DNA from 2 places in the Brenneria populi genome. Region 2 is predicted to be linked to the other one. Evidence: riboswitches for the same ligand, from Rfam matches in the RefSeq annotation. Region 2 holds a riboswitch; the other holds the start of a gene.
The links. Region 2 has a riboswitch for cobalamin ahead of VSX58_RS05300 (cobyrinate a,c-diamide synthase). Riboswitches for the same ligand answer to the same signal wherever they lie in the genome.

Region 1 (8,423 bases), on a different contig from region 2:
ATCGGCGCTATCATGAGCCTTTTTCATGTAGGATGAATAATCATCAGCATACGGATGAGTAAAAAGATTGACTCTGCGGGCAGATTACGTCATTTTCTATCTAGACGTCTAAACGTGTAGACGTTTATGAACAACGATAACAACAGAACTGGTTAATAGGATAGGCAGGTATGAGTTTTTTTCACGCAAATCAGCGGGAATCGCTGAATCAAAGTCTGGCGGAACTACAGGGACAAATTAATGTTTCATTTGAGTTTTTTCCGCCGCGTACCACTGAGATGGAAGAAACACTCTGGAATTCTATCGACCGTCTGAGCACCCTTAAGCCGAAATTCGTTTCCGTCACCTACGGCGCGAATTCGGGCGAGCGCGATCGTACCCATAGCATCATCAAAACGATTAAGGAGCGCACCGGGCTTGAGGCGGCGCCGCACCTGACCTGTATCGACGCCTCTCACGATCAGCTGCGCGAGATCGCGCAGGATTACTGGCAGAGCGGCATTCGCCATATCGTGGCCCTGCGCGGCGATCTCCCCCCCGGCGGCGGTAAACCGGAAATGTATGCCGCCGATCTGGTCGCTCTGCTAAAAGAAGTGGGGGATTTCGACATCTCCGTCGCGGCTTATCCGGAGGTTCATCCCGAAGCCAAAAGCGCCCAGGCCGACCTGATCAATCTGAAGCGCAAGATTGACGCCGGCGCCAATCGGGCGATCACCCAGTTCTTTTTCGATGTGGAAAGCTATCTTCGCTTTCGCGATCGCTGCGTCGCCACCGGTATTGACGTGGAGATTGTGCCTGGAATTCTGCCGGTTTCCAACTTTAAACAATTGCAGCGTTTCGCCACCATGACGAACGTGCGCGTACCGAACTGGATGACCTCAATGTTCGACGGACTGGATAACGATCCTGAAACCCGCAAAATGGTCGGGGCGTCTATCGCCATGGATATGGTGAAAATTCTGAGCCGCGAAGGGGTAAAAGATTTTCATTTTTACACCCTCAACCGCGCTGAATTGAGCTATGCGATTTGCCATACGCTGGGGGTCCGCCCGGCGGTTGGCTGAATGGGACTGCGCGCCGTTGCGCGCAGGAATTGCTCAAAACGCCGTCGTTCACTTCAAAACCCTGCTCTGACAGGGTTTTTTTATGCTTATGTATCGGGAAAGGGTAGCTGAGATAAGGTGTTGATTTGTTCTGTGATAACGCCATAACTCATTTTATATGCCTATACATCCCTACCATTATTTATCTATCTGCTGTTATCAGTGCTAAATGCGATATTATCTTTTTTCCGTCTCATGGCCTGAACTTATGCGATAAATGTGCCGTTAATAAAAATACACAAAATGCGATTCATGCCAAATTGCTTGAATACGTCTGCTAACTCGTTATAGCGTGGCAGATGGTCGGAGGATCTGGCCGTTAAAAGCCTCTGTGGTGAAAAGAAAGTAATGACAGTTTTATCATTGAACGACGCGTTTGCTGTCGCCCCAATTCGACCGGCCGCCTTTGCGCGTATGGAGACGTCATCTGCGGATTTTCTTACCTTTCCGGCCGATCGACGTGGGCCCGACCGATTAGTAAAGGTGTTGTTTTATTTGGGTAAAAATAAACTGATACGCTGCGATGGAATCGACTATTCGTTTTAACTGTTGATAGGAATAACCATTCGTCGCTAATCTTTCTATCGTTACTTGCTATCGTGATAAGGAGAATAATAAATGAATATTCGGGATTTAGAGTATCTGGTGGCGCTAGCAGAACATCGTCATTTTCGGCGTGCCGCAGACTCTTGCCACGTTAGTCAGCCAACGCTTAGCGGACAAATCCGCAAGCTGGAAGATGAATTGGGCGTTATGTTGCTGGAACGAACCAGTAGAAAAGTGTTGTTTACCCAGGCGGGCCTGTTGCTGGTTGAACAGGCGCGTACGGTACTACGCGAAGTTAAGGTATTGAAAGAGATGGCGAGCCAGCAGGGCGAAACCATGTCAGGGCCGCTGCATATCGGCCTGATCCCGACCGTCGGACCCTACCTGTTGCCGCAAATTATTCCGATGCTGCACCGCACGTTCCCCAAGCTTGAAATGTATCTGCACGAGGCTCAGACCCACCAACTCCTGGCCCAGTTGGACAGCGGCAAGCTGGATTGCGCTATCCTGGCGCTGGTGAAAGAGTCCGAAGCCTTTATTGAAGTGCCGCTGTTCGATGAGCCGATGAAGCTGGCGATTTATCAGGATCACCCCTGGTCAAACCGGGAGCGCGTGGCGATGGCCGACCTGGCCGGCGAAAAACTGCTGATGTTGGAAGATGGGCACTGCCTGCGCGATCAGGCGATGGGATTCTGTTTCCAGGCCGGCGCGGACGAGGATGCGCATTTTCGCGCCACCAGCCTGGAGACGCTGCGTAATATGGTGGCGGCGGGCAGCGGCATCACGCTGCTGCCGTCGCTGGCGGTACCGCACGAACGCGAACGCGATGGCGTTTGCTATCTGCCTTGTTATAAGCCCGAGCCAAAGCGCACCGTCGCGCTGGTCTATCGCCCCGGCTCGCCGCTGCGCGGACGCTATGAGCAACTGGCCGATACCATCCGTGAACATATGCAGGGCTATATGGAAAACGTGTCAAAACAGGCGGTTTAATCCGTTCAGCGCCGCGACTCGATAGGCTTCCGCCATGGTCGGGTAATTGAAGGTGGTATTAACGAAGTACTCGATAGTATTGCCTTCGCCCTTCTGCTCCATAATCGCCTGTCCGATATGAATAATCTCAGCCGCCCGCTCGCCGAAGCAGTGGATGCCCAGTATCCGTTTGGTGTCGCGATGGAAGAGGATCTTCAGACTTCCCACGTTCATACCGACAATCTGCGCGCGCGCCAGATGCTTGAACTGCGCGCGGCCTACCTCATAGGGAATCTTCATCGCCGTTAGCTGCTGCTCGGTTTTCCCGACCGAACTGATTTCAGGAATGGTATAAATCCCGGTGGGGATATCCTCGATGAGATGGGCGCTGGCGTTTCCTTTGGCGATCGCCTGCGCGGCGAGACGCCCCTGATCGTAGGCGGCGGAAGCGAGGCTGGGGTAACCGATGACGTCGCCGACGGCGTAAATATGCGCCAGACCGGTCTGGTACATGCCGTTGACTTTTATCTGCCCGCGGCTATCGGCGCTCAGACCGATATTTTCCAAGCCGAGCGTTTCCGTGTTGCCGGTTCGTCCGTTGGCGTACAGCAGGCAGTCGGCCTTCATTTTTTTGCCGGATTTGAGGTTAACGATAACGCCATCCGCCATGCCTTCAATACGTTCAAACTCTTCGTTATGGCGAATGACCACGCCGTTGTTCCAAAAATGGTAAGAGAGCGCATCCGACATCTCCTGATCGAGGAAGGCCAGCAGGCGATCGCGGGTGTTGATGAGATCGACCTTGACGTTGAGACCGCGAAAAATAGACGCATATTCACAGCCGATGACGCCCGCACCATAAATAATGACATGCCGCGGTTCGTGATCGAGTTGCAGAATGGAGTCGCTGTCGTAGATCCGGGAGTGGTTGAAGTCTACTTCGCTTGGGCGATAGGGGCGCGACCCTGTGGCTATGATGATATTGGCCGCCGTCAGCGTATCGTGAGAGTTGTCCGGATAATGAACCGCCAGGGTATGTTCATCAATAAAACGGGCTTCGCCGGAGAACAGCTCGCACTGGTTGCGCTCATAAAAGCCCTGACGCATCTGGGTTTGCTGGCCGATAACGCTGTCCGCGCGACGCAGGATATCGGAAAAAGAGGAACTGATAATGCGCGCTTTATCGCTGTATAGCGGGTTCTGGTTAAACTCAATAATACGGCTGACGGCATGACGCAGCGCTTTTGAGGGAATGGTTCCCCAATGGGTGCAGCCTCCGCCGACGTTGTAATGCCGTTCAACCACCGCGATTTTTGCCCCCTGTTTGGCTAATCCCATTGCGGCGCCTTCGCCGCCGGGGCCGGAACCGATAACGATGGCATCATAATCGAACTGTTTTGGTGTGGTCATTGTAGGGTAACTCATCTTATACAAAACAATAACGTGATTGTAACACTCGGCGCAGCGGAACCCAATATTCCCTGTATTTATTATGGAAACCTACGGTCACATTTTTAATATGACAAACTTTGTCTCAGTATGCCGACAATAAAGTTGCTATAGTGCTTTTTTAGCAAGGAAAACGGATGATTTGGGCAGGATAATGGGTGTCAGAGCACAACAGAAAGAGCGGACGCGCCGTTCCCTTATTGAAGCGGCATTCAGCCAATTGAGCGCGGAGCGCAGCTTTGCCAGCCTGAGTTTACGAGAGGTCGCGCGCGAGGCCGGTATCGCGCCGACGTCGTTTTATCGCCACTTTCGTGATGTGGACGAACTTGGGCTGACGATGGTCGATGAAAGCGGGCTGATGCTGCGCCAGCTGATGCGTCAGGCGCGCCAGCGCATCGCCAAGAGCGGCAGCGTGATCAAAACGTCCGTCTCCACCTTTATGGAGTTCATCGGCAACAATCCCAATGCCTTCCGGCTGTTATTGCGTGAACGCTCGGGGACTTCCGCCGCGTTTCGCGCGGCCGTGGCGCGTGAGATTCAGCATTTTATCGCTGAACTGGCCGACTATCTGGAGGTCGAAAATCATATCCCGCGCAGCTTCGCCGAAGCGCAGTCGGAAGCGATGGTGACCATTGTTTTCAGCGCCGGGGCGGAAGCGCTGGATGTCGGATTGGAGCAGCGGAAACAGCTGGAAGAGCGGCTGGTATTACAGCTGCGTATGATTTCCAAAGGCGCCTATTACTGGTACCGGAAAGAGCAGGATAGCGGGGCAAGTACGTCGTAAATCACAGGCACGAGAAGAGAAAAGCCATGACAGAACCATCTCATCACTATCGGGAAAAAGGAACGCTGATTTTGGCGTTGGTCGCGGGTTTATCCATTAACGGTTCATTTTCGGCGTTGTTCAGCGCGCTGGTTCCATTTTCAATCTTTCCTCTGATTGCGCTGGTTTTATCCGTATATTGCCTGCACCAGCGCTATGTTGACCGCAGTATGTCTGAAAGCGCGCCTTTGCTGGTGGCCGCCAGTTTTCTGCTGGGGTTACTGCTTTACAGCGCCATCGTGCGGGTTGAATACCCTGCCATAGGATCAAATTTCATTCCTTCGCTGCTCTGCGTGGCGCTGGTGTTGTGGATTGGCCTCAGGCTGAAATCCCGGGCCGCCGCCGATGAGGGCGATGCCCCGGAGGCATGAGATTGACGGCGGGCGCTAAGCCCGCCTGCGCAACGATGCGCTTACGCGCGTTTTTCCAACAGGATGCCGCACTCCATATGATGGGTGTAAGGAAATTGGTCAAACAGCGCGAGCCGGCTTATCTGATGGGTTTCCGTCAACGTCTCCAGATTCTGGCGCAGCGTTTCCGGGTTGCAGGAAATGTAGAGAATGCGCGGATAGGCCCGCACCATGTTGAGCGTTTCCGCATCCAGCCCGCTGCGCGGCGGATCGACGAAAATGGTTTCACAGCGATAATCCGTTAAATCGATACCTTGTAAGCGATTAAACTGACGAACCCCATTCATGGCCTGGGTAAACTCCTGCGCCGACATACGAATAATCCGCACGTTATCAATGCGATTGGCGGCGATATTGTACTGCGCGGCGGCGACCGACGGTTTGGCGATTTCGGTCGCCAGCACACGGTCAAAATTGCGCGCCAGCGCCAGTGAGAAATTGCCGTTGCCGCAGTACAGCTCCAGCAAATCCCCCGTTGAACCTTGCGTGGCGTCCAGCGCCCACTCCAGCATCTGAATGTTCATGGCGGCGTTGGGCTGGGTGAAGCTGTTTTCAACCTGCCGATAAATCATCTCGCGTCCGGCCACGGGCAGACGTTCGTCAACATAGTCCCGGTCCAGACAAATCTTGGTCTTGGTGGCGCGTCCAATCAGCTGTAGCCGGAAACCCCGCGCGCGCAGCGCGTCCCGCAGCGCGACGGCATGCCGTTGCCATTCGTTATCCAATGCCCGATGGTACAACAGGGAAATCACCGCCTCGCCGCTCAGCGTGGACAGGTAGTCAATCTGGAACAGTTTGCGGCGCAAAATCGGGTTGGGGCGCAGGGCGGCGATCAGCTCCGGCATCAGCTGGTTTATCAGTTTGCTGGCGGCCGGAAAGCTATCGACGCGAATACGCTGTTTGGTCTGCTGATCAAACATAATGTGGTAAAGGTCGTCGCCGTCATGCCAGATACGAAACTCCGCGCGCATGCGGTAGTGGGTGACGGGGGAACGAAAAACAGCGGGTTTTGGCGCATTAAATGATGCCATCATGTTGCTAAGACGTTCTGTTTTTTGTGCTAGCTGGTTGTCGTATTGCTCAACGGGCAGGATCTCTGGCGTCATGGTTTTCTCATCTGAATGGCATCGAAAAGGGCTTTGTTAGCCGGAAACTCCAGGTAATCCGGCTGAGAAGTCCAGTTTTGCAATGTTATTACTCTGTAATGAAATAAGAGACTAGACCTCTGGATAACGCGATCGTAGCATGAAAATCCGGCCTTTTATTACAAGTTAAAAGGGAATCCAGTGTGAATCTGGAGCTGACGCGCAGCGGTAAGGGTAGTCAGAGCGATCGCATTATTGCAGACACTGTCTTCTTTAAAGATGGGAAGTCATCGCTCTTTGTTGTTACGAACGGTTGTTACGAATCATGTTTGCGACAAACGATGTTTCGGGAATGAGAGTAACGGCGGCCCCAAGCCCGAAGACCTGCCGGTATACGTCGCAGCGACCATGATCATCGCGTGCTATTCATCATGGTAATGCGGCATCCTCTATATCGTTTGGATGCTTGATACATGCTTAATAAAAAAATATTGCTGCCGACAGCGCTTGCTGTCGCGGCCTTTCCCGTCTGGGCGCAGGAGAGTACGGATTCATCGCAAGAAAATAACGATGAAATAATCGTTACCGCAAACCGCTTCCCTCAACCCGTTTCCTCCGTGCTGGCGCCGATGGATATCGTTACCCGCGAAGATATCGATCGCTGGCAGGCGAAAAGCTTGACGGACGTGATGCGTCGTTTGCCGGGTGTGGATATCGCGCAGACTGGGGGAATGGGACAGAGTTCCTCGACGTTTATTCGTGGTACGGAAGCAAAACATACGTTGGTCTTGGTCGATGGGGTCCCTGTCGCCCGCTCGGGCATCTCTAATGATCCTGATTTAAATAAGTTCCCTCTCTCATTGGTACAACGTATCGAGTATATCCGTGGTCCTCGCTCCGCCATGTATGGCTCGGGAGCGATTGGCGGCGTGATTAATATCATTACTCAAAAGGGAGATGAAAAATCCGAGATTAGCGCAGGCGCCGGATCCAAGGGGTATCAGGAATATGATGGGATTTTACGCCAGCGCTTTGGCGGCACGGTAGCTACCGTAGCCGGTGCTTACAAAACGACAAAAGGGTTTAATGTCCAAAAAAACTCTACCTGGGGGCTGGATAGCGACCGGGATGGATACCGCAGCAAGTCTTTCTGGGGCGGTTTGGAACATCAGTTTAATGAGAATGTTGCAGGGTTTTTTAGGGGCTATGGATATGCCAACAACGCTGATTATGATCTGGGTAGCGCACCCTATTCGCCCTCTTACAGCGCTGATGAGCACCAACTGTATAATCAGTCCTGGGACGCGGGGATGCGGTTCAACTCAGGCGGTTATTCGTCTCAACTCATCGCCAGTCTCCAGAAAATCAAAGATTACAACTACAGCAGTATTTATGGCCGCTATCACGAGGGAACTTCTCTCGACCGTATGGAACAGCGCTACGTCCAATGGGGAAATAATTTCGTTGTTGGTCAAGGGGCGATAGGGGCGGGGGTGGACTGGAAGCAAGAGCGGCTGACATCGTCTAATGAGACTACCTCAGACATCTATAAACGAGATAATGCCGGCATCTATCTGACAGGACAGCAGCAGTTTGGCCGTTTCACTCTGGAAGCTTCCGGCCGTGAAGATAAAGACGAGCAGTTTGGCTGGCATGGTACCTGGCAAACCGCTTTGGGCTGGGCGTTTGTTGATAATTATCGCATAACCCTCTCTCACGGCACGGGTTTTCTTACACCGTCATTAGGTCAGCAATTTGGCGCTAGTCGCTACTCTCCAGCAATTTCCTCAAATCCGGATCTGAAACCCGAGGAATCAAAACAGTGGGAAGCGGGGCTGGAAGGGCTTACCGGGCCGATCGACTGGCGTTTGTCGGCGTATCGCTACAAAATTCAGAACCTTATTACCTATGGCAACAACGCGTACTACAATATCAATTCCGCCACCATCAAGGGCGTAGAGTGGACTGGAAATCTGGATACCGGCATTTTCACGCACCGGATAACGCTACAGTACATTGATCCTCGAGACGATCGGAC
Region 2 (21,861 bases):
CTTCATTGAATGAGACCTATACCAATAGTTATTGGCTCGATCCGGCAAATGGCCAGGTTGTACAGAGTCACCAATATATGGGACCTGATATGGCGCTGGTGAAATTTACCGTTTTAAAACCATACGTACAATAAGGGGCTCAAATGTTGTCACTCACTCGTATGGCGACTTTATTGCTGCTGGTTTGCGGCTCGGCGAGCGCCGCACAGCTGACCGTGAAAGATCCGCAGCAAACTATTGCGGTGGTAAAACTCGACGATGGCACGCGTCTGGAAAAATTCTACCAGCAGACCGCTTTACCCGAAAATATCAACTGGCGCACGGCCTTGATATCCGATTTCGCCACCACGCAGAAAGTCTATGCGCAGGGCGACGCGCTCAGGGAAAAGCTGGCCGCGCTGGAAACGCGCTGGCGTAATTCCGGCGATGGCGATCTGGCGATATCCGCGTGGCTGCTGCGTAAAACGCTGGAGCCGATCGACGTTGCCGGCCGAATTCATACCGATCTCGATCCCGATCGCGTACGTGTTTATATTCGCGATAACCGGCCGCTGGTCGGCGAATATGCGCTTTATCTCGCGCCGTACTCCAATCATTTCTCGCTGATTGGCTTGATTAATACCTCTGCCGATGTGGGGGAGCTGGAAACGTCAGGCAGCGTTGCCTTGCGTTCCGGGTGGTCGGTTGAGGATTACATTTCCAGCCGTCGTCTGTTGGCCGGGGCGGATAAAAGCGTCGGTTATCTGATCGGCGGTAACGGGGTATGGCGCAAGGTTCCTCTGGCGCTGTGGAATCGGCAACATATTGAGCCTGCGGCAGGCGAAACGCTGTTTATCGGTTTTGACCCTTCAGTCTTGCCCAGCGATATGGCATCGCTAAACGATCAGCTTGCCGACTATCTTGCAAACCGGATCCCACACTAATGATAAAGAACAAAAACTTTAAACTGGGCTGCCTGTCGTTGGCGATCGGCGGCGTTTTAAGCGCCCAGACGATGGCGGCGGATACGGCGAAAGAAAATGCGGCGACCAACGCCAATACGCGCTTTCAGCCGGCTGGCGTGTCGCAGTCCGATTTCGGCGGCACCGGGCTGCTGCAAATGCCGACGGCCCGTATGGCCGAGACGGGGGAGTTCAGCCTCAACTACCGGGATAACGATGAATACCGCCGCTACTCGGTGTCGCTGCAGCTATTTGACTGGCTGGAAGCGACGGTGCGCTATACCGATATCCGAACGCGTCTTTATAGCAACGATCCCAGCTTCAGCGGCAATCAAAGCTATAAGGATAAGGCTTTCGATCTGAAAGCACGCTTATGGCAGGAGAGTTACTGGCTGCCGGACGTCTCCGTCGGCCTGCGCGATATCGCCGGTACCGGACTGTTCGATAGCGAATATCTGGCGGCCAGCAAGCGACTCGGGCCGTTCGACTTCACCCTGGGCGTCGGCTGGGGGAATATGGCGGAAAGCGGCAATATCAAAAACCCCGCCTGTTCTTTAAAAGATAGCTTCTGTACCCGTACGGCGAATACGGAGACCGGACAGTTCGAAGTTAAAAACTTTTTCCACGGCCCGGCGGCGATATTCGGCGGCGTTGAATATCAAACGCCGTGGGATCCGCTGCGCTTCAAGCTGGAATATGACGCCAATGATTACAGCAATGAAAGCGCCGGGAAAATAAGCCAGGATTCGCCGTTTAACCTCGGCATGGTGTACCGCGTCGGTGATATTCTCGATACCACGCTCTCCTGGCAGCGCGGCAACACCCTGATGTGGGGCTTTACCCTGCGCACCAACTTCGACCGCCTGAAACCGAATCGCATCGACGATGCGCCGCCGGTTTATGCGCCGGTCAGCGACGGGAAGGGCACCAATTGGCAGCAGGTGGCGAAAGAGCTGGATGATAAGGCCGGATATCGCGGAGCCGATATTTATGCCGATCGGCATCAGGTCACCGTGGTCGCCGATCAGACTAAATACCGGGATAACGACGAGGCTAACCAGCGGGCGGCCACGATACTGGCTAACCACGTGCCGGAGGATGTCGCCGAGTATCATATCGTGAAGCGCAATCAGCGGATGCCGATCGCCAGCACCGCGGTGGACGCTAAAGCGTTCCACCAGGTGCAGCAGGCGGCGACGCCGCTGGGTCAGCCGGAGCCGCAAACGCATCGCGCCGAACCGGTGGCGGATATGCGCGGACAGCAGGTGCTGCGCACCGAGCCGGACCGTTTCTCCTATTCGCTGGAGCCGGCGCTGACGCAATCCTTCGGCGGTCCTGAATCCTTCTATATGTATCAGGTGGCGCTGAAAGGCAATGTGGATTATCGCCTGAGCGACCACTGGACCCTCGGCGGCACGGCATCGCTGAATCTGCTGGATAACTACGACAGGTTCAACTATACGGCGCCTACGGATAAAACCACGCTGCCGCGGGTCAGAACCCGGATCCGGGAATATGTCACCTCTTCCGACGTGCTGCTCACCAATTTACAGCTGACGCGCATGGATAATCCGGCGCCGGACTGGTACACCCAGGTGTACGGCGGCTATTTGGAGATGATGTACGCCGGCGTCGGTTCGGAAGTGCTGTATCGGCCTTACGGACAAAGCTGGGCGCTGGGAATGGATGTTAACTACGTCAAGCAGCGCGACTGGGACAACATCATGAAAACGGCGGATTACGACGTGGTAACCGGCCACCTGACCGGGTACTGGGAACTGCCGTTCGTCGAAGGCGCGGTGGCGAAAGTCAGCGTCGGGCGCTACCTAGCGGGCGACAAAGGGGTGACGCTCGATCTCTCCCGCCGCTTTGACAGCGGCATCGTCGCCGGCGCCTTTGCCACGAAAACCGACGTCAGCTCCAGCGAATATGGTGAAGGCAGCTTTACCAAAGGCTTCTATATCTCCATACCGTTTGACCTGCTGCTCTCCGAGCCGACGGTGAAACGGGGCGCCGTCGGATGGGTGCCGTTAACGCGTGACGGCGGACAGATGTTGCAGCGTCGCACGTCTTTGTACGGCGTGACCTATAACTGATAGTCCATCCTTCGCTTCAGGGCATAACATGGCTGTTATGCCCTGAATTTTTCCGGCATCCCCTGTTTCTTTACCATCATTCTTGTTTCCTTGCCGTCATCCCCGCGCAGGCCGTCTCTTAGTCTCAACTCAGGAAGAGACTACGGGCAACAGGTTGTTTTCCCTTTGGCGTAAAGGGGCTGAGTCGGGGGAGACCTTTAAGAGGGCCGTCGCGGATTGCGAGCGCCGTCGGGTTTAAAACGACAGGTAAATAGCCCTCACTGGATACAGGCTAAGAGACGATCGCGGATGGATTCATGCGTTTCACCACCTCATACAGCGCCTGGGGGTCGATAGCTTTACATATCCCGACCGGCTTTTGCATCGGCGCATCTTCCGCGGCAAGCAGCGCGTTGATAACCGCTTCGTGCGTGCAATCGACCGCCGACTGATAGATCGCATCGAAACACTCATCATTCAGGTACTGAAAAGAGCGGTGCGCCGCCGCGATCTGCGGCAGCTCGCCGGCATTCGCAGTACTGAACGCCAGAAAAATGTCGCCGGAATTATTGCCCCCGGGACTCCCGGAGCGGGCGATCCCCAGCGCCGCCCGCCGGGCTAAACGCTGAAGCTGGTGCGGCATCAGCGGGGCGTCCGTCGCCAGTACCACGATGATTGACCCCCGTTCGCGCAGCAACGCCGACGGCGGCGGCGGCGCGATCAGCGTTCCGACCGGCACGCCGAATAGCTCAAGCCAATCCCGCTGGCCGTAATTGGCCTGCACCAGGCTCCCTAGCGAGTATTGGCGATCCTCAATGGCAAAGCGACGCGACGCGGTGCCGGTTCCGCCCTTGAAGCCATAACAGATCATACCGTTGCCGCCCCCCACGTTGCCTTCAGGCGGCGTGCCGGAGCGCGCCGAATTAAGCGCGCATAAGGCGTCCTCCCGGGTAACGTGCAGCCCGTTAATGTCGTTGATAACGCCATCATAGGTTTCGGCCACCACCGGCATAGCCCAGATATGATGCGCTTCCCAGGTAGCGCGGTACTGGGTCAGCATCCACTCCACGGCCGCCTGATGGACGGCGCCGACCGAATGGGTATTGGTCAGGCAAACCGGGCCGACAAAGTAGCCGCCGTCCTTTATCCAATGAACTCCCGTCATTTCGCCGTTGCCGTTTAGCGCATCGTAGCCCGCCCATACCGGCTGCGGCTTGGCCTGGTATCCCCGGGGCAAGATCGCGGTGACGCCGGTTTTTATCCGTTTGCCGTCCCGGCTGACGCCGTCGAGCGTGCGATAGCCGACCAGTACGCCGTCGACATCGGTGATGGCGTTATATTTTCCTGTGGCGCCGGGAAAGCGTAATCCCAATTGGCGGGCTCTGAGTTTGGCCATCATGACTTTCCTTATTTATTTTCATTTCTGTTTCTAAGATAGAGTCCCGCCGCGGCGATCAGCAGCGATATAATAATCAACAGCGTGGCGATCACGTTGATTTCCGGCTTTATTCCGCGCCGGATCATGCCGTATATCTGTACGGGAAGCGTGGTGGCGTCAACGCCGGAGATAAAATAGGTGATGACCAGATCGTCCATCGAGATAATAAACGCCAGCAGCGCGCCGCCGATAATGCTGGGCAATAACATCGGCAGCGTAACGCGCCGGAATGTGACCCAACCGTTGGCGCCCAAATCGTAAGAGGCCTCTTCCAGCCGGGTATCCATGCCCGCCAGCCGGGCGCTGACAATCAGAAAAACATAGCTGCACAAAAAGGTGCAGTGGCCGAGAATAATCGAGGTTCTTCCCAAGGGGACGCCGGCATTGACGAAAAAAATCAGCAGCGCGATGCCTAATAGGATATCCGGCATCATCATCGGCATATACAGCAGGAACCGATAGAAGCCTCGTAGATAAAAACGGTAGCGCATTAACGCCAGCGCGGTCATGGTGCCGATTATCGTCGAAATAGCGGTGGTGATCAGGGCGATGATCAGGCTGTTTTTTAATGCGTTAAGCACCTGTGCGGTGGAATCGATATATAGCGCATTGTCCGATAAATTATTGCTGACGCCGAACAGCGATAAATACCAGTCAATACTGAATCCCTGCCATACCATCATATTAATGGGGTTGGCGTTAAAGGAGTAAACCGCAATCAGAAAGATAGGAAGATAAAGAAAAATAAAGAACAGAATGCCATAACAGTTAAATAGCCATGTTATGAGCCGTGAAAAAATATTACGCTTCATTTTTCCTCCCGTTCGATACGCCGCCGGCGTGGGAATAGCGGCTGCTTAGACAGAGATAGATCAACAGTACGCATAGCACCATCGACATCAGCAACATGGCCAACGCCGCGCCAAACGGCCAGTTTCTGGCGGAGAGAAACTGCTGTTCGATTAAACTGCCGATCATCACCACCTTCGCCCCTCCCAGCAGCGACGGCACGATAAAATTTCCGAGGCTGGGAATAAACACCATAATGGAGCCGGAAATTACGCCGGGCAGCGTCAGCGGGAAAATAACCCGGCAAAAGGTTTTTACCCGGTTGGCGCCCAGATCGTAGGAGGCTTCGATCAGGCGCGAATCCAGCCGTTCGACGCTGGCGTAAACCGGAAGAAACATAAAGGGAATATAGATATAGGCCATGCCGATCAACACCGCCTGTTCGGTATAAATCAGATCCAGCGGCTGGGCGATCGCTCCTAGAGCCTGTAGCAGGGTATTAAGAAATCCGCTCGGACGCAGAATAAGCACCCAGGCATAGAGGCGTACAATCAGGCTGGCGAAAAACGGCAGCGTGATAAGGAAAAGTAAAAAGTTGCGTATCCTGGGCGATTGGCTCCTTACCCAGAATGCGATCGGGTAACAGATAAGCAGCGAAACGATAGCGCTCATCAGAGCAATGCGAAAAGAGGTCAGAATAATTTTTAAATAGAGAATATCGAACTCTTCCTGGGTGCCGTCCGCCCAGCCCAGTATGCGGCCATAGTTATCGGAGTAATAGCTCCACTCCACGCCGCCATACATGCCCGGCGCGAGTACGCTGAATACCGCCATGATCGCCAGTGGAATAAACAGACAGACTCCCAGCAACAGCGTGATCGGCGATAGCAGCCCGATAAGCGGAAATGATTTTTTCCATTGACTCATGGGTATCCTCAACGCGGCAATAGATGACAAGCGGCAGCGGCATACCACAGTGTGATGCGGCTGCCCGGCGCCAAATCATCGTGAGCGGAGTCGGTCAGGCGGATCAGCGCCTTGACGGTATCCCCCCGATCGGCGTGCACAATAACCTCGATATCGCTGCCCATAAAGATCGTCTGGCTGATAACGCCGCTCACTTCGCCATAGCGCGTCTGGCCGCTATCGGGCCTGACGCGATGGAAATGCTGAGGCCGCAGCAACAGCCATAGGCGCGTCCCCGTTTGGTACGGCTGACGCTCTTCGGCCAGCCAGGCGTCCCCGGTTTCACTGGTTAGCCGCAGCGTGCCGCAGTCCATTTTCTCTGCGATCTCCACGGCGATCATATTGCCTTCCCCGATAAAACCGGCGACAAAAGGGTTGGTCGGCGTATGGTAAACGGCCGTCGGCCTGTCGTTCTGCTGTATTTTCCCGCCGTTCAGCACGATGATCCTGTCGGACATGGTCAGCGCCTCATCCTGATCGTGGGTGACGAAAATAAATGAGATGCCGAGCTCGGCCTGCAGGCGCTTAAGCTCGAGCTGCATGCTTTTACGCAGGCTGCGATCCAGCGCGGACAAAGGTTCATCCAGCAGCAGGAGCGTCGGGCGATTAATAATGGCGCGCGCCAGCGCCACGCGCTGCTGCTGGCCGCCGGAGAGCTGGGCGGGGCGGCGCTTTTCCATATTCAGCAACCCCACCATTTCCAGCGTTTCGGCCACGCGGCTATTCCGCTCCTGACGCAGTACGCCGCGGATATCCAGACCATAGCCGACATTGTCCGCCACGCTCATATGGGGGAAGAGGGCATAGCTTTGAAACACGGTATTCACCGGCCGCAAATGCGGCGGTATATCATTCATTTTTTTCCCTAAAATCAACAGATCGCCGGCATCCAGCCGTTCGAACCCGCTAATAATCCTCAGCAGCGTGGTTTTGCCGCATCCGGAGGGGCCTAGCAGCGTAACGAACTCATTGTCCCTGACCGAGAAAGAGAGATCGTCCAGCGCCTTAACGCTATTGCCCTCGGGGGTTTGATAATATTTAACGGCTTTTTCAAGCGACACGACGGTGCGAAATTGGCGGTCATGACTCATTGTCTATTCCCAGTAGCGAGCGTCCCGGTGCGGGGCATTGACGTTGGCGTATGGCTAGCGCGCGATTTTACGGCGCGCATCGGGTCGGCCGGCGCGCGCCGGCGGAGCTAGTTGGCGCTGCGGAATTTCGTCCAGGTGCGGTCATACAGGCGCAGGCCTTTGCCCAAATCGTCGAATATCTGCAATTTCTGACGGATCTCTTCCGGCGGATTGGCGGCCGGATTATTTTTCAATGCATCGGGAAGCAGCGCCACGGCATCGCGGTTCGGCGTACCGTTCATCTGCTGCGCGGTATTCATCGCGGCGATTTCAGGCTTCAGGAAGAACGCCATAAATTTTTTCGCATTCTCTTTGTTGGGCGCGTTGGCCAGTACGCACATATTCTCCTGATACATGGTCGCGCCCTCATCCGGAATGACGTACGCCAGATTTTCCGGATCCTGCGACACATACATCAGCGCGCCGACGAAATAGTGGGCCGCCGCCACATCGCCGGATTGCACCAGCGGAATGCTTTCATAGGTCAATGCGGAGATTAACGGCTTACGCGCGGTTAGCCAGTCGGACGCCAGCTTGAGATCGTCAGGATTGGTGCTGTTGACGGATTTATGGTTAACGATTAAGCCGACGCCCAGCGTTTCGCGCATATCATCAAGCATGATCACCTTTTTCCCTTTCTCGGCTTCGCTGAAGAAGTCTTTCCAGGAAGTAATCGGCTTATCGACTTTTTTCTTATTGTAGAAAATACCGACGCTGCCCCAGGCGTAGGGCAGACAATATTCGCCGGCGGGATCGCTTTTGGCGCGTAAAAATACCGGGTCGATATGTTTAAAGTCGGGCGAGCGGTTAATATCCGTACGCGCCAGCAGCTTCAGCGCCGCCATGGCGTCCTGCATGTGCACCGAGGGGAATACGATATCGTAGCCGCTGGCTCCCGCCTGTATTTTGGCCAGCATCTCTTCATTGCTGCCGTAGGTGTCGAGTTTTACATTAATGCCGGTTTCCTGGGTAAAGCGCGTCAATACTTCCGGGTTAATGTAGTCCCCCCAGTTATATAGCCGCAGCTCGCCGGCGGCTTTCGCCGGTAAGCTGCTGAATGCGCAAGATAACGTTACCCCGAAAATGATGCTCTTCATCCAACTTGTTTGGTTAATGATGTACATTTTTCTTCTCCGGTGGGCTTGCTGTTTAGCAATGGGGACTAAACTGATAGAGTGTTTGACAGAATTCTGTCGTTTCCTGTTTTTTTGCAATTAATATGCCAGAAAAAGATCGGCGCACGGCTTGGTGGTATTTTTATGTCATCTTTTTTTATCTGGTATTTATATGTCTTTCTTTATTAAGGAGGTAACAAGATGCTTGATGCCAGACTGGAGAAGCTGGAAGGCAATCTGACGCCGTCGGAAAAGACGTTGTGGGCCTATATCAACGCCAATCTTGAGAATATCGCCTTCGAAAATGGTGCGACGCTTGCACAAAAAAGTGGCGTTAGCCCGAATACCGTCAGCCGCTTCTGTCGCCGCCTGGGCTACAAGGGGTTGAAAGGGCTGAAAGAGGATCTGCGCGATGAGGTGCGGGTAAAGTCATTGCTGAATACCACGTTGCTTGAGCGCGTCGAACAGCAAAACGATGACTTAACCGTTCATCTTAATAATGAGATAGCGGCGTTGGTTAAGTTTTGGGAGCAAATCGGCAGCGAACGCTGGCAAGAAATTGTTCAGCGCGTAAGCCAGGCGGAGCGCGTTTTCGTTTGCGGCTTCCAGACGATCCGCGGTCTGACGGAGGATTTCGCCAACCGATTGTCGCTGGTCAGATCCAATGTCGAGTTTCTTGATATTTATGGCGGCGTATTGGGCGGATGGATTGATAGCGATGACAAACGGTGCTGCGTCCTGCTCATCGATATCGCTCCGTATGCCGATGCGGGCATCGCCTTTGCTAATGAATGTATGCGGGAAAACGCCGATCTGGTGGTTTTCACCGATGAGTATGGCATCGCCAAATATATGAATACGCCGCATATCGTCACCATTACCACCAAAACCGGCTTGATACTGGAGTCCACCGCCGGGTTGGTGAATGCGCTGAACGTGCTGCTGCACTGCGTGGCGAGCCGCAACCGCGATAAGCTAAAACAGCGCCTGGCGCGCTTCGAAAGCCGCGTGAAACGTCTGAATCTCTATCGCACATGAGCCGCCGGCGCCGGCTGATGCATCGCCTGAAATCAGGAAGGCGTTTTGATTGATACAGAAATAAGTAGGCTGATGTAACATAATGTTTATAAGCATATTTTCAGGATGATTCCGCATTGTTTGCCGATGGTTGCCCTCCTATTATTCGCTGGTGATATCCCATCAACACTGAGGTGAACATGAGTCGTATTTTTAAAATCATTGGGGTGATTACATTAATCACGGCGCTGAGCGGTTGTCTGTTTCCGCCTCCGGGTGGCGGCGGCGGCGGCGGCGGTCATGGCGGCGGCCCCGGCGGTCCTGGTTTCCAGGATGCGCACGGCAGTCAGATGGGGCCGCGCTAAGTTTTTATCCTTTAGACCAGCAATCGATACTATTGGCAGGCAGGTTTTTCCTGCCTGTTTTTTTATGGCGGACGTTCTGCCCCTCACCCTGCGGGCCGCCGCGCTTTTCTTTAGCTCGCTGATAGCGATAATGATGCTAACGCTATGATAGCGATGCTATTATGCCCCTCTCTTTCATTGCGTTTAAGATAACGATTGTCTGAATACAGGAACGGAATAATGCAAAAATTACGTTATATACTCGGTCTGGTCGCGATACTTTTATTGGCGCAGATGGCGGGAATCAGCGCTGTTTATGCGGAAACGCCGCGGCCGCCGATCGCCAATATCGTGAAGGCCTATCAGGGAGCGGAAGGCGCGCAGATCTGGACATTGCGCATTGGCGAGCCCGCCGAATCGCAGGCGCTGGTGCAGATCACCGGCATCGATCATCACTGGAACGGCAAGATCCAGAAGATGAATGTCGAAAAACTCGCCAATAGCACCCGTTACTGGCTGAACGTAGACGGTAAGAAGTTTGTCGCGCTGATATTGAATCAAGGCTACGGCGAACTCTATCTGCCCGGCGAAGCGCAGCCCGTGCAAATCGGCTATAGCAAAAACCTGTCCGAGCAGGGGAATGCGGAAGCCTTTCTGACCGACTATCTACAGCAGCCGGCTGGCGATAAATAACCCCCTGCCTCGTCCCCGCAATCATTAGGCGGGGCGCCGCTTTTTCCGACGGCGCGCCGTTAGCGCACGCCGCCGGCGACCATCGACAGCAAATATTGCCGCGGGTAGTGCCGCGTAATTCCGCGCCGATGCAACTGGCGGCATACCTTCTCGACATCGTGGCGGCGGCGGTCGAGCAGCAGCCCGACCACGCTGCCGCTGTGCGCCACGTTCAGACCGTAAAGGCCGTTGGTTTCCACCGCATCCAGCAAATCGTTAAAGGCCGGTTTGATTAGCAGTCGCTGGCTGGCGATGGCGCTGAGGGTACAGGCGTCTCCCAGCCGGTGGCGATCTTGCGCCGCCGCGGCCGAGCGGAATAGCCGCCAGGCGCGCTCCAAGCGATCCGCCTGCAGCAATAGCGCCCGGCGGCGATCGCGGCGGTGATAATCGGCGGTGTTCAGGGTTTGCGGGCTTTCCAGCAGCAAAATATCGATATCCGGCTGCCAGTCGCAGGCGATCGCGGTCGCCGCCGTCTGGTGATCGAACAGCGTGAGCCGGCGGAATAGCGTGCTGTCGGTAGGCTCCAGGCGGACGCACAGCGCGGCGAGCGCCGTTTCATCCAGCGTGCCGCCGAGATGGCGGGCGGCGGCCAGCGCGGTCGCGGCGATATCTGCGGTACTGCTGGCCATCCCTTTCGCCACCGGAATGGTGGAGTTGAAGTCAATGCGCAGCCCGCGCGCCGCATCCGCCGGGAAGCCGAAGCGGAGCAGTACGCTTTCCAGCATTTGCCGCATGCGCGGGCGTTCGTTCAACCCCGGTTTGCCGTCGGTGATCGACACGCTGCAAAACCAGTCCACCGGGCAGGAGATCAGCTTCTCTCCGCCGAGTATCCAGCCCTGAATCAGCTCGCCGCAGGAGGCGGGGCAGCGCGCTTCAGCCACGGCCGAAAACTTGACGTAAGGCGGCGATCAGCCGCCGGTTATCGCCGTCGCTTTTAACGGCGACCCGATAGTGAGCGGCGCTCAGGCCGGGGTAGTTGGCGCAGGAGCGAATAAGAATCCGCCGTTCCAGCAGCGCGTGCTGGAGGTCGATTTCCGGCCGCAGGCAGCGCAGAAAAATATAGTTTGCCGCCGGCCGCCAGACCTGAAGTTCGGGGATGGCAGCCAGCTCCCGGTAAAGCCGGGGTTGCGCGTCGGCCAGCCAGCTGCGGGTCGCATCGATATAGGCGCGGTCGTCGAGAATCATTTCGCCCGCCAGCGCGGCGAACGCATTGATTGTCCAGGGCTCCCGCGCGCGCTTCATCGCGTCGACGCCCTGGCGATCGCCGCTGACCAGATAGCCGAGGCGCAGGCCGGGAATGGCGAAAAACTTGGTCAGCGAGCGTAAAATATAGAGCCGGGGGAAGGCGGATAGGTGTGGAATCAGCCCCGGCGCATCCGGCAGAAAATCGATAAAGGCTTCATCCACGATCAGCGCGGTATCGCGCCGGCGGCAGCGTTCGGCGACGGCCAGCACCAGCCGGGCGTCGGGCATCAGGCCGGTCGGATTATTGGGCGTGGCGAGAAACAGGCAGTCGTAATGCGCGTCGTCGAGCGCGGCCAGCAGGCGCGCGTCGGGCTGAAAGCCGTCCGCTTGCGTCATCGCATACTCGTCGATGACGCAGCCGACCCGCCGCAGGGCGCGGCGGTACTCGGCAAATCCCGGCGTCAGCAGCAGCGCCCGGCGCGGTTGAAGATAGTGCGTCACGGCATAAATCAGTTCGGTGGCGCCGTTGCCCGCGATAATATTCTCCACCTGGCAGCCGTGAGCGCGGGCGAGCGCGCCGTGCAGCTCGCGGTATTCCACGTCGGGATAGCGCTGCGCGCGCTCCAACTGGCCGACTATCGCGGCTTTTAGCGAAGCCGGCATGCCCAGCGGATTGATATTGGCGCTGAAGTCGATGATATCGTCGGTATTCGCGCCGATCCTCAATGCCATTTCCAGTATATTGCCGCCGTGTTCGCTCATGGTATCGCCATCTTTTTGCTGCCCATTTTGGGCATCAGGGTAGCATAAGCGAAGGAACGGCGGCCAATGCCGCCGGGTCAGAAACTCGCTTTCAGCGAAGCCATCTCAATGACGAAGCGATAGCGCACATCGCTTTTCAGCATACGTTCGTAGGCGGCGTTGATATCCTGCATCCTGATCATCTCGACATCGCAGCTGATGCCGTGTTCGGCGCAGAAATCCAGCATCTCCTGGGTTTCCTGAATGCCGCCGATCAACGAGCCGGCGATGGCTTTGCGGCCCATCACCAGCGACGCGCTGTGTACCGTCGGTTCAATCATCTCAATCAGGCCGACCAGAATCAGCGTGCCGTCGAGCGCCAGCGTGGCGAGATAGGGGTTGAGGTCGTGCTGCATCGGCACCGTATCAAGGATAATGTCGAAACGGCCGGCGGCCGCCTTCATCTGCGCGTCATCGGAAGAGATGACCACGTTATCCGCGCCCAGGCGGCGGGCCTCCTGCTCTTTCCCTTTGGAACGGGTGAACAGCGTAACCTCCGCGCCGAGAGCCTTGGCGAACTTCAGCCCCATATGTCCCAGACCGCCCAGACCGACGACGGCGACCTTATCGCCGGGGCCGACATTCCAGTGTCTTAAGGGCGAATAGGTGGTGATCCCGGCGCACAGCAAGGGCGCGGCGGATTGCATATCCAGCTTGTCGGACAGGCGAAGCACGAATTTATCGGCAACGATAATACGTTCGGAGTAGCCGCCGAAGGTCGGCTGGCCGTCGTGACGATCGACGGCGCCGTAGGTCAGAGTGGCCCCTTCATGGCAATACTGTTCCAGCCCCCCTTCGCAGGCGTCGCAGCGTTGACAGGAGTCCACCATACAGCCGACGCCGACCCAGTCGCCCTCTTTAAACCGCGTTACCGCTTTACCCACGCCGGCCACCTTGCCGATGATTTCATGCCCGGGAACGATGGGGTATACGCTGCTTTTCCATTCGTTGCGCGCCATATGGATATCGGAGTGACACACGCCGCAATAAATAATGTCGATGACCACATCATCTTCCCGCGGGTCTCGGCGGACGAATTGGTGCGGGACTAACGGGCTGGCGGCATCAAGCGCGGCAAAACCATGTATATTTTGCATTGCGATTTCCTCTCTATTTATTGCACGACATCAAGGGATACTCTCCGCGATCCAGTATGATGCATACTAGGTTGTCATGCGTTATGAATTTGTGAGGTATCCCGTCGATAACGGGATGATGAGTAGATAAACGGATGTAAATAAAAATGTATCGCCGTCAGGTAAGACGCCCTCCATCCGACGCGGATGGAGAGATCTTATCAGGGAAGGGGGTGTGAATCCCCCGCAGCCCCCGCTGCTGTGATGCCGACGAACCCGTATCCCCCTGGATGTCAATCATGAAAGGGGAGGCCACTGATCGAGACGATTGGGAAGGCGCGGGGGAGGATGACGCTAAGCCAGAAGACCGACCTGACAGCTATACCCGTAGGGTATATAACCTTATTCAACTCCTTCGGTGGGAAGCGGGTTGTCATGCGATGCGCACCGCGGCGATGCCGGCGGCGCGTGCGCTTTTGACACCGTATTCCCGGCCGAAACGTCGGGATTTTTTATGTCGGGCTTAAGTCAAATAAAACCGGTCGGGTCCGGTGCGCATAAAAAGGCGTTTGTTATCGCCGGCACCGGCAGCGGATGCGGTAAAACCACCGTGACGCTGGGAATTCTGCGGGCGCTGATGCGGCGTGGGGTCGCCGTTCAGCCGTTCAAAATCGGCCCGGATTATCTGGATAGCGGCTGGCACAGCGCGGTGTGCGGCGTGGCCTCCCGTAATCTGGACGCCTTTATGCTGCCGGCGTCCACCCTTAACGGCCTGTATAACCAGCATATGCGCCGCGCCGAGGTGGCGGTGATCGAAGGCGTCATGGGGCTGTACGACGGTTACGGCACGGATCCCGATTATTGCAGCACGGCGGCGATGGCCAAGCAGCTGGGGTGCCCGGTGATTTTACTGGTGGACGGCAAGGCGGCATCGACGTCGGTGGCGGCCACCGTGATGGGCTTTTGCCGTTTCGATCCCGCGCTGACCATCGCCGGCGCGATCGTTAATCGCGTCAATTCGGCGCAGCACTACGCGCTTATTCGTCACGCCATTGAGCACTACTGCGGCATCCCGGTGCTGGGGCGGCTGCCGGTGATGGATGACGTCGCTCTGCCTTCCCGCCACCTCGGCTTGATACCCGCGCAGGAGCGGGTTAATGACGATCTCCGCTGGCAGCGGCTGGCGCGGCAGGTTGAGGAAACCGTCGAACTGGATCGTCTGCTGGCGCTGTGCGGCGATGCGCCATCGCCCGCCGGAGAGGCGCCCGTTCTACCCGCCGCTGCGCTGGCCGACGGTCTGACGCTGGCGCTGGCCGATGACGAGGCCTTCAATTTCTACTACCCGGACAACCTGGATCTGCTGGAGCAGGCCGGGGTGCGTATCCAACGTTTCAGCCCGCTTCACGACCGCCGGCTCCCCGACTGCCAGATGATCTATATCGGCGGCGGCTACCCGGAAATTCACGCGCCGCGGCTGGCGGCCAATACCGCGATGCATCGCGCCCTGCAAGACGCGCATCGGCGCCGTATTCCGCTGTATGCCGAATGCGGCGGGCTGATGTATCTGGGCTCCGCTCTGACCGCGCCGGACGGGCGGCGTCACGCGATGGCCGGCATTCTGCCCGGCGAGAGCGTCATGGGAAAACGGCTGACCCGCTTCGGCTACTGCCAGGCGCGGGCGACGCGCGATACGCTGCTGGCGGCGGCGGGCGAAACTCTGCGTGGCCATGAATTTCATTATTCCGACTTTTCCAGCTCGCTGCCCCCGGTTTTAGCGTGCGCCAAATGGCGCGACGGCGCCGTCGTCCAGCAGTGGCAGGGCGGCTATCAGATCGAACAGACCTACGCCGGCTATCTGCATATTCATTTCGCCCAGCGGCCGGGGCTGCTCGATCGTTGGCTGAGCGCCGCCCGGAGGCAGCGATGAGCCCGACGCTCGCCGCCTGGTTCGCCGCTTTCCTGCTCGATTGCTGGTTGGGCGATCCGCCGCGCTGGCCGCACCCGGTGCGCTGGATCGGCGCGCTGATCGCCTGGCTGCAGCGTGGCATTCGCGCCCGCTGCCGCAGCGAACGGGCGCTTAAGGCCGGCGGCGCCGTACTGTGGCTGGCGGTGGTGAGCGCCGCCTGGGCGGTAAGCTGGGGCGTGTTGACGCTGCTGACGTCGCTGCATCCGTGGCTCGGCTGGCTGGCGGAAGTCTGGATGATTTACACCTGTCTGGCGGGGCGCTGCCTGAGCGACGCGGCGCTGGCGGTGCACCAGGCGCTGCGGCAGGGAACGCTGGCGGAGAGCCGTCGCCGGCTCTCGTGGATCGTCGGGCGCGATACCTCGCGTCTTGAACGGCCGCAAATTACCCGGGCGGTGGTGGAAACCGTGGCCGAGAACAGCATCGACGGGGTGATTGCGCCGCTGTTTTTCCTGCTGTTGGGCGGCGCGCCGCTGGCGATGGCCTACAAGGCGGTGAATACCCTGGATTCGATGGTGGGCTACAAAAACCCGAAATACCGGGCGATCGGCTATGTTTCCGCCCGCATGGACGATCTGGCGAACTATCTCCCCGCGCGGCTGGGGTGGCTGCTGCTGGCGGCGGCGGCCTGGCTGCTGAAAGAGGACTACCGGCAGGCGTGGCGCATCGGCTGGCGCGATCGCTACCGGCACGCCAGCCCCAACTGCGCCTGGTCGGAGGCGACGGTGGCCGGCGCGCTGGGCGTGCGGCTCGGCGGTCCGAATACCTATTTTGGCGAGCGGGTAGAAAAACCCTGGATCGGCGATGCGCGGCGGGAGATCGCGCTGAGCGATATCCCGCGCAGCGTCAACCTGATGAGAGTGGCTTCTTTACTGGCGTTACTGCTGTTTAGCGCCGCCTATTTTCTGCCGTCGGCGATATTGGCGGCATAAGGAACAGAGCGATGAACTATCTTCAACAACCGCAGGATATCGAACGGCAAAGTTTCGCCATCATCGGCGACATTATCGCCGATGAGCGTCCCGATTACCGTTTCGCCGATGCGGATCGGGAAGCGATCGTTAAGCGCGCGATCCACACCACGGCGGATTTCGACTGGCTGGACACCCTCTATTTTTCGCCGCATGTGGTGGAAGGCATCAAGGCGGGCCTGCGCGCCGGCTGCACGCTGTATACCGATACCACCATGGCGCTGTCGGGCATCAATAAAACGCTGCTGGCGCAATTCGGCTGCCAGTGCCGCTGTTTTATCAGCGATGCGCGCGTGGTTGAGCGGGCGAAAGCCGAAAATATCACGCGCTCGATGGCCGCCGTGGACGTGGCGCTGGAAGAGCCCGGCGACAAGCTGTTTGTCTTCGGCAATGCCCCCACCGCGCTGTTTCGGCTGCTGGAGCACGCGGCGGCGAAACCGGACTCGGCGCTGGCGGTTATCGGCGTGCCGGTGGGGTTTGTCGGCGCGGCGGAGTCGAAGGAGGCGCTGATAACCAGCTCGCTCTCCTGTATCGCCGCGCGCGGGCGCAAGGGCGGCAGCAATGTGGCCGCCGCCATCGTCAACGCCATTCTGTATCGTATGCGGGAGAGCCAGTGAACGCCGATGTGCAAAAACCGTCAATAGGGCTGGATAGCGTCTGGCACAACGGCAAGCAATACCGCAAGGGCTATACCACCGGCTCCTGCGCCACGGCGGCAGCGAAGGTGGCGGCGCTGATGGTGCTGCGCCAGCAGACGATCGATCAGGTCTCCATCGTGACGCCTTCGGGCGTGACGCTGTATCTCAATGTCGAACAGCCGTTGATTGAAGGAGGGCAGGCGACGGCGGCGATCCGCAAAGACGGCGGCGACGACGTGGACGCCACGCACGGCATGCTGATTTTTGCCCGCGTCACCCTGAACGACGGGGGAGATATCCATATCCGCGGCGGCGAGGGGGTGGGCACCGTCACGCGCAAGGGCATCGGCCTGCCGATCGGCAGTTCGGCGATTAACCGCACGCCGCTGCAAACCATTGAAGCCGCGGTGCGCGAGGCGATCGGCCCGACGCGCGGCGCGGAAATCGAAATTTTCGCCCCGGAGGGCGAGGAGCGGGCGAAGAAAACCTATAACGGACGCCTGGGGATCCTCGGCGGGATTTCGATTATCGGCACCACCGGAATAGTAACGCCGATGTCGGAAGAGAGCTGGAAACGCTCGCTGGCGCTGGAACTGGAGATGAAACGCGCCGCCGGGGAAGACAAAGTCATTCTGGTGCCCGGCAACCACGGCGAACGCTTCGTGCGCGAACAGCTTGGGCTGGACGGGCGCAGCGTGGTGACCATGAGCAACTTCGTCGGCTATATGCTGCAGGAAACCGTCAGGCTTAAATTCCGCCATGTGGCGCTGATCGGCCACCTCGGCAAGCTGATTAAAGTGGCGGCGGGCATTTTCCATACCCACAGCCATATCGCCGACGGGCGCATGGAGACGCTGATCGCCAATCTGGCGCTGATGGGCGCGCCCCATGAGGTCCTGCTGGCGGTGAATCAGTGCGATACCACTGAAGCGGCGATGGAGGTGATCGCCCGGCACGGCCTGGAGGCGGTGTATGAGCGTATCGCCCGGCGCATTCGTCAACGGGTAAACGATATGATGCGATTCTCCAATACGCCGCCGCATATCGACGTCGTCCTGTTCTCTTTCGATAACCAGGTGCTGGGCGCCAACCGGCCGCTGGCGGACATTGTGGAGGCATTGCGATGATCGTGGTGGTGGGCATCGGCCCCGGTTCCCTGGCGCATCTGACGCCGCAGGCGCAGCGGGCGATCGCCGCCGCGGAGATCCTGGTGGGCGGCGCGCGCCATCTGGCGCTATTCCCCGATTTTAACGGCGAGACCCGCAGGCTGGACGCCGATCTCGACGGGCTGATGACCTGGCTCGACGCGCGCAAGTCGCGCCGGGTGGCGGTGCTCGCCTCCGGCGACCCATTGCTGTACGGCATCGGTAAGCGCCTGTCCGCCCATTTCGCCGCGGATGAACTGCTTATCGTGCCCGGCATCAGCGCCGTGCAGTATCTGTGCGCCCGTATCGCGCTGGATATGAATGATATTTATCTCACCAGCAGCCACGGGCGGGCGCCCGATTTCGACTGGCTGCTGCGGCACGACAAGGTGGCGATGGTGACCGACAGGCATATCGGCCCGCGCGCCATCGCCGACGCCATCCTGCAACGAAACCTGACGCGCACGCTGATTATCGGCGAAAACCTCTCCCTGCCGGATGAACGTATCCATCGTCTGGCGCCGGAGCAGGTGGCGCAGCGCTATGACATGAACGTAGTGGTGATCCTCAATGAATGATGATGAATTTTTACGCGGCCAGCGGGTGCCGATGACCAAAGAGCCGGTGCGGCTGCTGGCGCTGGAGCGGCTGGAGCTGGGCGGCGCGCGCCATCTGATCGACGTCGGCGCCGGCACCGGCAGCGTGTCGCTGGAGGCGGCGCTGCGTTTCCCGCGGCTGCAGGTGACCGCCATTGAGCGCAATCCGGCGGCGCTAACGCTGATTGAAGAGAATCGCCGGCGCTTTGGCTGCGACAACGTGGAGATTATCGCCGGCGCCGCGCCGCTGCCGCTGGAATCTATGGCGGATGCGGTGTTTATCGGCGGCAGCGGCGGGCAGTTAACGGCGCTTATCGACTGGTCGCTGGCGCATTTACATCCCGGCGGCCGGCTGGTGCTGACCTTTATTCTGCTGGAGAATCTGCATACGGCGCTGACGCACCTGCAGGCGCTGGGCGTGGCGGCGCTGGCCTGCACGCAGCTTCAGGTCGCGTCGCTGACGCCGCTCGGCGGCGGCCACTATTTTAAACCGAACAATCCTACCTATCTTATTTCCTGCTGCAAGGAGGGAACTGATGTCTGAACATAGCGAGACACGGCGACAGGTGAATCAACGCCGGACGTTTGATGCCGGCAAAATCTGGTTTGTGGGCGCCGGGCCGGGCGACCGCGAACTGATTACGCTCAAAGGCTACCGCCTGCTGCAACAGGCCGATGTGGTGATCTACGCCGGTTCGCTGATCAACACCGAATTGCTCGAATACTGCCGGCCGCAGGCGGAGTGCCGCGACAGCGCCGGGATGACCCTTGAGCAGATCGTGTCGCTGATGGTGAATAGCGCGCGCGCCGGCAAGCTGGTGGTGCGGCTGCAAACCGGCGATCTGTCGCTGTACGGATCGATTCGCGAGCAGAGCGAAGCGCTGGCGCAGCAGGGCGTCGGCTTTGTCTCCGTTCCCGGCGTGAGCGCGTTTCTCGGCGCGGCGGCGCAGCTCGGCGTGGAGTATACCGTGCCGGAGGTGGCGCAGAGCCTGGTGATCACCCGTATCGAAGGACGTACGCCGATGCCGCCGCTGGAACAGCTGGAGGCGTTTGCCGCCCACCGGACGTCGATGGCGATCTTCCTGTCGGTACAGGATATCGACGGGGTGGTGGCGCGTTTGACCGCCGGCGGTTATCCGGCCGATACCCCGGTGGCGGTGGTCTACAAGGCCACTTGGCCGGAAAGCCGCACGGTACGCGGCACGCTGGCCGATATCGCGCAGCAGGTGCGGGCGGCCGCCATCCGCAAAACCGCGTTAATTCTGGTCGGCGCCTTTCTGGGGGAGGAGTACCACTACTCCAAACTCTATGACGCGGAATTCAGCCATGAATACCGTCAGGCCTGAATCCAGCGCCGTTTTCTGCCTGACGCCCGGCGGCGTGCGCCTGGCGCGGCGTTTGCGCGCGCATCTGCCGCAGCTGACCTGTTTTACCAGCGAGAAGCTGCTGGAGCCGGGCTTTACGGCGTTTAACGGCGGCTTCGGCGAGACGCTGCGCGACGCGTTCAGCCGTTATAGCGCGCTGATTGTGGTGGGCGCGACCGGAATAACGGTGCGGGTTATCGCGCCGCTGCTGCGCGATAAGCTGACCGACCCGGCCGTGGTGGTGATTGACGAGCGGGGAGAGCATGTGATCAGCCTGCTCTCCGGCCATGTCGGCGGCGGTAACGCGCTGACCCGCTATCTGGCGGACGTTTTGGGCGCCGATCCGGTGATCACCACCGCCACGGATGTCAATCAGATGGCGGCGCTGGATACGCTGGCGCAGCAGCTGGACGCGGAAATGCGCGATTTCCGCCGCGCGGTGAAAGCGGTGAATCATCTGCTGGTCAGCGACGGCCGCGTCGGCCTGTGGTGGGACGCATCCCTGCATGAAGAGCGGTCGCGCTGCGATACGCGCGGTTTTATCGCGCTGGAGAGTCTGGAGGCGCTGCCGCCGCTGGATGCGCTGGTGTGCGTGACGATGGCGGACGCGTTGCCTGACGTTTTATCGACGCAGTGCCCGCGGCCGACCTTCAAACTGGTGCCTAAGCGGGTAGTGGCGGGGATCGGCTGTCGCCGGGCGACGCCGCTGCCGACGCTTGAATCGCTATTGTCGCAGCAGCTGGCGGAAAACCATTTTGATGCGCTGGCGCTGCGCGCCATCGGCAGCATCGACATTAAGCGGGATGAACCGGCGTTGCTCCAGCTGGCGCAGCGCCGGCGCGTACCGTTCGAGCTATTCGGCGTTGATGAGCTGCGCCCGCATGCGCGGCGTTTTCCCGCTTCCGAATTCGTGCGCCGCACGGTGGGCGTCGGCAGCGTTTCACAACCGGTCGCCTGGCTGATGAGCGGCGGCAATCCGGTTGGCCATACCCTGCGTCGGCAGGGGGTCACTATTACCCTGGGAGTATCGCACTAATGTTAACCGTAATCGGCATCGGGCCGGGCAGTGAAGCCATGATGACGCAGGAGGCCGTCGCGTCCATCCGCGCAGCGGACATCGTGGTGGGCTACAAAACCTACACCCATCTGGTGAAGCCGTTAACCGGCGATAAACAGGTGATCAAAACCGGGATGTGCAAAGAGATCGAACGCTGCCAGACGGCGATCGATCTGGCGCAGGCCGGGCATAACGTGGCGCTGATCAGCAGCGGCGACGCCGGCATTTACGGCATGGCCGGGCTGGTGCTGGAGCTGGTCGGCCAGCAGCGGCTGGATCTGGAGGTCAGGCTGGTAGCCGGCATCACCGCCAGCATCGCGGCGGCGTCGCTGCTGGGGGCGCCGTTAATGCACGATTTTTGCCATATCAGCCTGAGCGATCTGCTGACGCCGTGGCCGGTGATTGAAAAGCGCATCGCCGCCGCCGCCCAGGCCGACTTTGTTATCTGTTTCTATAATCCGCGCAGCCGCGGCCGGGAAGGGCATCTGGCGCGCGCCTTCGAGCTGATGAAGCCCTGG

Region 1: another riboswitch for cobalamin. It lies ahead of btuB (TonB-dependent vitamin B12 receptor BtuB); the one in region 2 lies ahead of VSX58_RS05300 (cobyrinate a,c-diamide synthase).

Annotation. Positions count from the first base shown of each region.
Region 1 covers NZ_JAYWTM010000010.1:117-8,539, forward strand. Annotated here, with positions in the region: gene metF (methylenetetrahydrofolate reductase) at 171-1,064, shown strand; gene oxyR (DNA-binding transcriptional regulator OxyR) at 1,722-2,639, shown strand; gene sthA (Si-specific NAD(P)(+) transhydrogenase) at 2,622-4,028, opposite strand; gene fabR (HTH-type transcriptional repressor FabR) at 4,222-4,851, shown strand; gene VSX58_RS12730 (YijD family membrane protein) at 4,878-5,261, shown strand; gene trmA (tRNA (uridine(54)-C5)-methyltransferase TrmA) at 5,303-6,406, opposite strand; cobalamin riboswitch at 6,537-6,791, shown strand; gene btuB (TonB-dependent vitamin B12 receptor BtuB) at 6,859-8,423, shown strand, end outside.
Region 2 covers NZ_JAYWTM010000004.1:113,307-135,167, reverse strand. Annotated here, with positions in the region: gene VSX58_RS05370 (YjbF family lipoprotein) at 1-134, shown strand, start outside; gene VSX58_RS05365 (capsule biosynthesis GfcC family protein) at 144-923, shown strand; gene VSX58_RS05360 (YjbH domain-containing protein) at 923-3,037, shown strand; gene VSX58_RS05355 (DmpA family aminopeptidase) at 3,309-4,415, opposite strand; gene VSX58_RS05350 (ABC transporter permease) at 4,424-5,266, opposite strand; gene VSX58_RS05345 (ABC transporter permease) at 5,256-6,170, opposite strand; gene VSX58_RS05340 (ABC transporter ATP-binding protein) at 6,179-7,300, opposite strand; gene VSX58_RS05335 (polyamine ABC transporter substrate-binding protein) at 7,408-8,463, opposite strand; gene VSX58_RS05330 (MurR/RpiR family transcriptional regulator) at 8,656-9,492, shown strand; gene VSX58_RS05325 (hypothetical protein) at 9,672-9,836, shown strand; gene VSX58_RS05320 (hypothetical protein) at 10,056-10,508, shown strand; gene VSX58_RS05315 (GHMP family kinase ATP-binding protein) at 10,568-11,428, opposite strand; gene cobD (threonine-phosphate decarboxylase CobD) at 11,421-12,494, opposite strand; gene VSX58_RS05305 (NAD(P)-dependent alcohol dehydrogenase) at 12,572-13,630, opposite strand; cobalamin riboswitch at 13,773-13,999, shown strand; gene VSX58_RS05300 (cobyrinate a,c-diamide synthase) at 14,124-15,536, shown strand; gene cbiB (adenosylcobinamide-phosphate synthase CbiB) at 15,533-16,504, shown strand; gene VSX58_RS05290 (cobalt-precorrin-8 methylmutase) at 16,516-17,160, shown strand; gene cbiD (cobalt-precorrin-5B (C(1))-methyltransferase CbiD) at 17,157-18,308, shown strand; gene VSX58_RS05280 (cobalt-precorrin-7 (C(5))-methyltransferase) at 18,305-18,904, shown strand; gene VSX58_RS05275 (decarboxylating cobalt-precorrin-6B (C(15))-methyltransferase) at 18,897-19,466, shown strand; gene VSX58_RS05270 (cobalt-precorrin-4 methyltransferase) at 19,459-20,268, shown strand; gene cbiG (cobalt-precorrin 5A hydrolase) at 20,249-21,322, shown strand; gene VSX58_RS05260 (precorrin-3B C(17)-methyltransferase) at 21,322-21,861, shown strand, end outside.